Regions from separate parts of the Quatrionicoccus australiensis genome, predicted to be linked through region 1. Evidence: riboswitches for the same ligand, from Rfam matches in the RefSeq annotation. Region 1 holds a riboswitch; each other region holds the start of a gene.
What was found. Region 1 has a riboswitch for cobalamin ahead of bluB (5,6-dimethylbenzimidazole synthase). Riboswitches for the same ligand answer to the same signal wherever they lie in the genome.
Positions count from the first base shown of each region.

Region 2: it holds a riboswitch for cobalamin, as region 1 does, so the genes downstream of both, KI612_RS11440 (ribonucleoside-diphosphate reductase subunit alpha) here and bluB (5,6-dimethylbenzimidazole synthase) in region 1, are expected to answer to the same signal.
Region 3: it holds a riboswitch for cobalamin, as region 1 does, so the genes downstream of both, KI612_RS09590 (energy-coupling factor ABC transporter permease) here and bluB (5,6-dimethylbenzimidazole synthase) in region 1, are expected to answer to the same signal.
Region 4: it holds a riboswitch for cobalamin, as region 1 does, so the genes downstream of both, KI612_RS19975 (TonB-dependent receptor) here and bluB (5,6-dimethylbenzimidazole synthase) in region 1, are expected to answer to the same signal.

Region 1 is NZ_CP075188.1:126,914-129,104, forward strand. It holds gene cbiB (adenosylcobinamide-phosphate synthase CbiB) at 1-295, opposite strand, end outside; gene KI612_RS00605 (hypothetical protein) at 292-537, opposite strand; gene bluB (5,6-dimethylbenzimidazole synthase) at 534-1,289, opposite strand; cobalamin riboswitch at 1,334-1,519, opposite strand; gene KI612_RS00615 (DUF3291 domain-containing protein) at 1,621-2,070, opposite strand.
Region 2 is NZ_CP075188.1:2,372,436-2,374,626, forward strand. It holds gene KI612_RS11440 (ribonucleoside-diphosphate reductase subunit alpha) at 1-918, opposite strand, end outside; cobalamin riboswitch at 1,080-1,279, opposite strand; gene KI612_RS11445 (PaaI family thioesterase) at 1,436-1,879, shown strand; gene KI612_RS11450 (3'-5' exonuclease family protein) at 1,942-2,191, shown strand, end outside.
Region 3 is NZ_CP075188.1:1,996,532-1,998,722, forward strand. It holds gene KI612_RS09585 (energy-coupling factor ABC transporter substrate-binding protein) at 1-288, opposite strand, end outside; gene KI612_RS09590 (energy-coupling factor ABC transporter permease) at 285-962, opposite strand; cobalamin riboswitch at 1,106-1,326, opposite strand; gene KI612_RS09595 (DUF302 domain-containing protein) at 1,453-1,893, shown strand; gene KI612_RS09600 (DnaJ C-terminal domain-containing protein) at 2,007-2,191, shown strand, end outside.
Region 4 is NZ_CP075188.1:4,022,551-4,024,741, reverse strand. It holds gene KI612_RS19030 (TonB-dependent receptor domain-containing protein) at 1-442, opposite strand, end outside; partial or broken gene KI612_RS19975 (TonB-dependent receptor) at 569-1,012, opposite strand; cobalamin riboswitch at 1,115-1,321, opposite strand; gene KI612_RS19025 (hypothetical protein) at 1,437-1,634, shown strand; gene KI612_RS19020 (cell division protein ZapA) at 1,636-1,971, shown strand; RNA gene ssrS (6S RNA) at 2,006-2,185, shown strand.

The sequences.
Region 1 (2,191 bases):
CGCCGAGCGCAAAATAAAGCAGCACGACATCGACCGCGAACGGCGCCAGCGGCCGCAGGGCAAAAGCCAGCGCCACCCAGGGGCCGACCGCGAGCAGCCAGGCCAGGCTACCGGTCAACAGCGAATTCCGGTTCATTTTGCCTTCCAGCCAGGCGGCCAGATTGCCGAACCCGACCAGCGGATGCCAGCGCGACACTTCGCCGAGCGCCCTGTCGAGCAGCACGGCGGCGAGCGCCGCGAGCGGCATGGCGAAGATGCCGGCGAGTTGGCCGGCAGTTTCGATGGGCAGGCTCATGTCCGCCTCGCCCCGGCCAAAGCGATGATCGAAGTGATCGCCTGGCGGGCTTGCGGGCTGTTGTGCCAGCAGGTCGAGCCGATCATTTGCGCGATGCGCAGCGTGATGACGGCCGGATCTTCGTCGGCCAGTTGGCTCAGGGCCGTGAAACCGAGTTGCTCCAGACGGCCGATCACCGTCGCGCCGACGCCCTTGAGGGCCAGCATGTCTTGCCGCTCGCCGGCGGAAAATCCGGCACTCATTTCGGGAAAATACCCCGCTCCTGGATGTCTGCCTGCAAATCGGCCAGCGCAGCGGTCAACTCCGAATTTTGCCCGGAATCGCCCGCGCCCCACTGCTCGAAATAAACCAGGTCGTTGAGCGGCAGGCGCGGCAGCCAGCCGGCCTTTTCCAGCTCCGGCCGCTCGTTGAAATGGCTGACGTAACCGATGCACAGGTAGGCGATCGGCACGATGTGCTCGGGGATGCCGAGCGCCTGCTGCAAGGCCTTCTCGTGGAAGATGCTGACCCAGCCGACGCCTAGTCCTTCGGCACGGGCGGTCAGCCAGAGGTTTTGCACGGCGCACACGCTGCTGTAGAGATCCATGGTCGGCATGTGCGTGCGGCCGAGCACGACCGGGCCGGAGCGCGTGCGGTCGCAGGTGATGCACAGGTTGAGCGGCGACTCGAGGATGCCCTGCAACTTCAGCTTGCTGTAGATCTCGCGCTTCTCGTCCGGAAACATCCGCGCCGCCTCGTCGTTGGCCTGGCGGAAGACGTCATGCACGCGCTGCTTCACCTCATCCGAACGGACCAGCAGGAAATTCCACGGCTGCATGAAACCGACCGACGGCGCGTGATGCGCCGCCATCAGGATGCGGCTCAGGATGTCATCGGGCACCGGCGTCGGCAAAAACTGGCCGCGCACATCGCGGCGGCTGAAAATGGCGTGATAAACGGCCGCCCGCTCGGCGTCCGAAAAAGCCGGCGCCTGCGGCAAGGACGGGTTTTCCATGGATTCCCCTTCTGGAAAAACGGCACCGCCCGACCAGGGCTGGCCAATTCAATCATCTCCCGGCCGGTCTTCTGACTCGGAATCAAGCGAACGATGCGCCTTCCCGGGTTACCCCAGTGGCCTGTGCATCGCCCATCCTCCTTACAGCGTTGGGCACGTGGCGGAGTTGCACCGCCTTCCCGATTCTCCGTTCGGCAAGGCCGAACGACACCCGGAGATACGAAGGCGAGAGGATATCAGGAGGGGCGGGCGGGGGCGATGGAATTGGCGTTGAATCAATCATCATCAGCCTGATTTGGCTAACTGACCGGGGTCTTGAAGGACTGTTGTATCACCCCGGTGCCGCAAAAACCTGGGCAAACGTAAACGCCTCCTGCGTCGCCCCAAACCGCCGCACCAGCTCCAGCTTTTCCTTCGCTTCCTGCGCCGTCGGCAAGTGGCCGGCGGGGACCCACCACAGTGCGAGCTGGATTTCGTTCATCTTGGCGAACCAGGCGTGGCGGGCACGGATGGTGTCCATATGGACGGTCTTGTAGACGTAATTTTTCAGCGAGCCGACATCCCGCCACAGGCTGACGTTCATGATCACCAGCGGGTCGGCGTAGGGGCGGATCGAGGTGTAGTCGCCGCCGCTGCCGAGCATGCGCCAGATGAAGCCGTCAGCCTGGTCGGCGAGCTGGTTCATGGCGTCGAGCTGATCCATGAAACCGCGCATGACGTCCGTGTCCATCTCGGCCTTGGCGCGGGCGACATTGACTTGGGCGAGGTGGCAGGCGGACATGAGGCGGCTGGCGGGCGTGGCGATGCGGGATATTGTATGCGCCGGTACGGGGCTTGCGCTGCCTGCCTTGTGCGTTGCCGGCGGCATTTTTCTTGGGCGGGGCGGCAAAGCGGTTTATCCT
Region 2 (2,191 bases), 1.9 Mb from region 1:
CGCGACACGCATGAAAAAAATCTGCGGCAGCTCGATGCGCCGCCCTTCGATGTGCAGGAAGTAGCGGTCGTACAGCGTCTGCAGGCCGAGATAGCCGAACTGCAGGTCGCGCTCGGGTTTCAGCGCAGCAGCAATGCGCGGCAGATCGTAGGTGGCGAGGCGCGAGTCGAGCAGTTCGGCGGCGATGCCCTGCTTGATGAAAACGGGCAGATATTCGGCGTTGACCGTTGCGAGCTCATCCAGCGTCACTGCCCGGCCGAGCACTTCACGCCCCAGGCTGGCCAGCAGCAGGCGGGCGGTGACCTGGTTGTAGGCCGGTTCGCGCTCGACCAGCGTGCGCGCGGCGAGGATCAGCGCCTGGTAGACGTCGGCCAGCGGCACGCCGTCGTAGAGATTCTTCAAGGCGCTTTCATAGATCGTCCTGGCCGACACCACGTCGCCGAGACCGAAGCAGGCGGCTTCGCAATTATTCAGCAGCAGCGCGCGATCGAGCGGCAGGCGCACGCCGTTGTCGAGCACGTGCAGTTCGGCAACGCTGACTTCCTCAAGCTGGCTGGCCGCCCGCTCGGCAGCGCGGCGTTCGCGGTAAAGCACGTAGGCGCGGGCAACATCGTGTTCGCCGGCGCGCATCAGCGCCAGTTCGACCTGGTCCTGGATGTCCTCGATATGCACCGTGCCGCCGTCCGGCGAGCGCCGGGTCAGCGAATTGACCACGGTCTGGGTCAGGCGGGCAACCAGTTCGCGGATGCGCGAGGACACCGCGCTCTGGCTGCCCTCGACGGCGAGAAAAGCCTTGCTCAGCGCAACCGCGATCTTGTCGGGATCGAAGGCGACGAGCGCGCCGTTGCGGCGGATGACCTGCAGGGCAGCTACCGCGAACTGATTAGCGGCAGAGAGAGACTGGACATTGGATTGCAAGGCGATTCTCCGTATCGGGGGGCGGAGAACCGAGTGCGCGGGCCGCTGGCGCAGGCCGACCGGTGCAACGGGAAGCATCCCGAACACGGCTCGACACAACGGACAAACGGCAAGAGACCACGCAAAAACCTCTCGTCAGGGACACCCCGCCCCAAAATCATGAAAAAGGACACATTGAGGCAGGTCTCCTGGCTCTCGGCTCAGCGCGTTTCACCTGCCTTCCCGGACGCATCCAGTGGCATGGGGTGGCGAAACGCTCGCCGATTACAGTTGCGGGGGCAGCCCCGGGATACAGGTCGAAGACCTGGCACCGGATTCCCTTTCAATCCCCTTGCGGGGAACCTTCAATGGACGGCAGTCTAAAGGGGGCGCGATGATGACGTCAAGCAAAAAACACTACATGCAGTAGATTCAACCAGACAAACCACTAAATACGGTAAGCAAGCCAAGCTTGACGTATACGTCAACGCCACTCTAAAGTGAGTCCGGCCCAAGACCAAAAAAACGGAGACAAACCATGGCGCACATTGCCAACCCCGACTTCAAGACCAGCGTCGCCGCCAGCTTTGCCAGGCAAAACGCGATGCAGCTGATTCGCGCCAGCCTGCCGCTGATCGAACACGGCCGTACGGAAATCCACATCCCGCACTGGGCAGGCGTCGAGCAGCAACATGGCTACGTCCATGGCGGCGTGGTCGGCATGATTGCCGACTCGGCGGCGGGCTACGCGGCAATGACCGTGGTACCGGCCAGCGCCTCGGTACTGACCGTCGAATACAAGATGAACCTGGTCGCTCCCGCCGATGGCGAGACCCTCGTTGCCCGCGGCGAGGTGGTCCGGCCGGGACGCACGCTGATCGTGACCAAGGCCGAGGTCTATGCCTGCAAGGACGGCAAGGAAACGCTGTGCGCCATCATGCAGCAGACGATCATGGTGATGCACGGCAAGAGCGAGAAGTAAGCAACAGCGGGCTTGCCCGTTCTGGCGGTATCATCGCGGCCTGTCCCGATTTCCGCCCCGCCATGCACCGCAAACCCCTCGCCTTCGTCGACCTCGAAACCACCGGTGCCACCGCCGCCTTTGACCGCATCACCGAAATCGGCATCGTCGAGGTCGATGCCGACGGTTCCGTGCGTGAGTGGCAGCAGCTGGTCAATCCCGGCGTGTCGATTTCGCCCTTCATCGAGCAGTTGACCGGTATCAGCAATGCCATGGTGGCGACGGCGCCGCCGTTTGAGGATGTCGCCGCCGAGGCGCTGCAACGCCTGCAGG
Region 3 (2,191 bases), 1.9 Mb from region 1:
CGTCACCGAAGCGCCCAGCCAATAGCCGATGAAGCCGGCGCCAAGTGCTGCCTGCAAGGCGAAGAGCAGCGAGGCGATTTCGCCGCTCGCCGGTTCGAGCAGCGGCGAAAACCACGGCCGGTAACCCGGCGCAATCTCGCTGATCGCTTCTTGCGCCTTGTTGTCGGCGCCGCCGAAAGCTTCGCCGGGGACGCCGTCCGGACCGATTGCCGGCGGCGCGGCGAGCCACAGCGGCAGCACGGTCAACAGCACGACGGCAGCCAGAATCAGCAAGTTGCGCAGTTTCATGCCTTGACCTCGCGTTGACCGAACAGCGGTAGTTTTTGCAGCTCTTCGGCATTGAATCGGCGCAGCGCATTGACCACGAGCACGGTGAGCAGGCCCTCGCTGATCGCCAGCGGGATCTGGGTGATCGCGAAAATGGCGCCGAACTTGGCAAACGAGCCGGCAAAGCCGCCGGCCGGATCGGGAAAGGCCCAGGCGAGCTGGATCGCTGTCGTTACGTAGGTCGCCAGGTCGCCGAGCGCGGCGGCGGTAAAGACGCAGGCGGAAAGCGGCAGGGCGAGGGCGCGGCCGGCGCGGAACAGGCCGGCGGCGACGAAAGGCCCGACGATGGCCATCGAGAACAGATTGGCGCCGAGCGTGGTCAGCCCGCCGTGTGCCAGCAGCAGGGCCTGAAAGAGCAGAACAACGAGGCCGACCGGCACCATCGCCGCCGGCCCGAACAACAGCGCGCCGAGGCCGACGCCGGTCGGGTGCGAGCAACTGCCGGTCACCGACGGCAGTTTCAGCGCCGACAGCGTGAAGGAAAAGGCGGCGGCGACGCCGAGCAGCATGCGCTGTTCCGGCTGCGCCTGCAGTTGCCGGCGCAGCGAACGCACGCCGAGTGCCACGAAGGGCAGGGCAGCCAGACTCCAGCCGAGGGCGTGCGCCGGCGGCAGGAAACCTTCCATGATGTGCATGACTTCATCCCCGAAGCTAAATTAAAACGCCGGGGTATGACAGGTGAGATCGGAGGACAGGCCGGATTGGGACCATGGGTGCACGGGCACGCAGGACGCAGCAACGGCGAATCTTCAGACCCTTCCCAGAACCCCGGAGAATGGTGCGACACAAGCATCGGGCCGGTCTTCTGACTCGCCTTCATCCTTCTCCACCAACCTTCCCATGCAATGCACAGTGGCGTGGGGTGGAGTCGTCTGGCTTACAGCAGCGGGGGCTGTGCCGGAATGGAGGAACGTTGCTGGGCAACGTCTTCTTCACCGGCTTCCCGTTTCATCCCGGCCTGCGCTTGCAAACCGGGATACCCGAATGGCGCGGATTATAGTCACGAAAACCGGATGCCGGACAACTTTTTGTTTTTGCCGCCATCCGGACCGGCGTCAGGCGATAAGGATATTTTCCGGCTTGCCTCTTACAATCGAGCATTCGATTTTTCTTATGGAGTTAGCCATGCGTCGCCTGCTGATCAGCCTGATCTGCCTTCTCAACACCGCACTGGTACAGGCCGACGACTGGGTCAGCCGGCAGCAGGTGACGGGCAGTTTTGCCGACGTCAAGGAGACCGTGGTGATGGCCATCGAGAACCGTGGCCTGGTCATCAACTACACCTCGCACATCGCCGACATGCTGGCGCGTACCGGTGCCGATATCGGTGCCGGCCGCAAGATATTCGACGAGGCCGAGATCATCGAATTCTGCTCGGCCGGCCTGTCGCGGAAGATGATGGAACTCGATCCGCACAACATCGTGATGTGTCCGTTCGCGCTTTCCATCTACACGCTGCCGGGCGAAGCCGGCAAGGTCTGGCTGAGCTACCGCCGGCCACAGGGCAAGGCGGCGCCGCTGGTCAATGAACTGCTCACAGGGGTTGTCGCCGAGGCGGTGCGCTAGTCTCGTTTTACCCCCGCAGCGCCGGCGTATGTGTGCCGGCACACGGAGCCGCTGCTGATCGCCGGAGAGAATGGCGCATGCCGTTTTGACCGGCGCTCTCAGCAGGCAGGCCAATGAAATTCAGGGATTACTACCAGGCCATGGGCCTTGAACGTACGGCGAGCGCCGAGGCGATCAAGAAGGCTTATCGCAAGCTTGCCCACCAGTATCACCTCGATGTGTCGAAGGACCCGGCGGGTGAGGAAAAATTCAAGGCACTGGCCGAGGTCTACGCGACGCTGAAAGACCCGGAAAAGCG
Region 4 (2,191 bases), 280 kb from region 1:
AGTCGAAGCCGAAGGTGGTCTTGCTGTTCAGGCCGGCCAGACCGTGATCCCATTGCAGACGCGGCGTGAACGAGACAGTGTTGGTCTTGCGGCGGTCGAAGGAACCCCAATCGGAAATCCAGGATGTGTTGTCGACCTCCGTGTAGCCGAGTTCGGCGGCGAAGCTCAAGCTATCAGCGAGACGCCAGGTAATGCCGGGACGGACGAAGGCGGTGCGACGTTCGGCGTAGCTGTCGTTGGTGGCTGCCTGGCGCGGATCATTTTCATATTGCGCCTTGCTCAACGAGCCGGGCAGGCCGATATCCAGTGCTGACCAGCCAATATCGACGAAAGCTTCACCGCGGTCGAAGCGCATGCCCAGGCGGCCAGAAAGATTGTTGCGTTCCTGCTTGTTGTTCTTCCGCCAGCCGTCTGTTGCCTGATGGTTGACGGCGAGGGCCAGGTCGAATTTGTCGACTTGTCTGGCGATACTGGCCGATAGCTGGCGGCCATTGTCGCTGCCGAGACCGGCTTGAATGCTGGCGCCGTCACGCTGCTTGCCGGTGATGATATTGATTACGCCACCGACCGCGTTGTCGCCGTAAAGGATGGCGGCGCTGCCGCTGACAATTTCGATGCGTTCGACGCTGTCGAGCGGAATGAGGCCCCAATCGACGTTTGAGGTATCAAGCGGATTCAGGCGCAGGCCGTTGAGCAGGACCAGGGTGCGCTGGGCGGCACCTTCACCAAAGCCACGCATGTCGATTGAAGTGTCGGCGCCAATTGAGCCGTATAGCGGTGTGACCTGCAGGCCGGCGTTGTAGCGCAGGACATCGGGCAGCGTCTGGGCGCCGGAGTCGCGGATGTCCTCGCGGGTAATGGTCGTTACGTTCGATGCCGTGGCTAGCGAGGAGTCGCTGAAACGGCTCGCGGTGACGACCACGTCGTCGAGGAGTGCCAATTGCTGGGCAGCGGCAGGAATGGCAAAAAGAGCGGGCAGCAGCACCGCCAAAGGCTTGAGACGTGAATTCATGATTTCCCTTTCCCGACAGGCGTCCCCGCACGTCGGAACAGCATTGAAAAGGAAGTGTGGGGAGTGAATTCAGGTCGGGGACCGGCACCACCGCCCCGTGGCACTTCCGTTGGTGTCCAGGCCGGTATCCGGGCTTGCAAGTCTTGACGCGTCGCCTTCCCAGGTTTGCACCCAGTGGCCTGATGACGCGCCCGCACTTGCTTACCGTTGCGGGGGCAGCAGCGGAATGGTCTCGATGGAGACGCACCGCTTTCCCGTTTAACTGCGCTTGGAGATTCCGTACGCAGCACCTGTAACGGCGCGCATTCTACCTTGTGACGTATTGCTGCGCAGCAAAAATTACAGTTTGTCCTTCTACAAACTACTTTGAGAATAAAGGCTTAGTCCTTGACCATGCGGGCTTTTAACATTTATAGTCCGGGCCATGAATAGCGAACTCGAAGCACTCGAAGGCAAGGTTGAACAGGTCGTTGCCCTGGTTCAGCAGTTGCGTGCCGAGAACGAAGTACTGAAGAACCAGATGGCTGCGGCCGAGGTCGAGCGCCTGCATTTGCGCCAGACCATGGCGGCGGCGCGCGAACGCCTCGAAGGCCTGGTCGACAAGCTGCCCGAGGATGTCTGAGATGAGCGCCGAGACCAATTTCCTTGATGTCAAGATCATGGGCCGCGAATATCGCGTGGCCTGCACCGCCGAGGAGCGCGATGCGCTGTTGCTGGCGGTCGATCTGGTCGACGGCAAGATGCGCGAAATCGCCCAGCGCACCAAGAGCACCATTGCCGAGCGTGTTGCCGTCATGGCCGCGCTGAACATCGCGCACGAGCTGCTTTCCGGGGATTCCCGCAGTGGCGAAAAAAGCTTTGCGGAAGCGGTTGATACTTCCGAAGCAAAGCGTAGAATCGACGACATGGGAGCACGGATAGACACCGTGCTGGCGCCCCAGCAGCAACTGGATCTCTGATCAATTCCTGCTGATCCCGGCGCTATCCGCCGAGTGTCCCCTGCGGTGTTTGTTAAGGCCATATATTCCTTGAACCAATGCTAATTGGCATCGGTTGCGGACCGTCAATCCGCTGTTGTGCGTGCTCTTCGTCGAGCGTGCCTGATGCGGAAGGAACGTAGCCACTCTGGACTCAGGTTCAGGATGCCGGCCTGACGGCACTTGCGGGGGCCAATCTTCA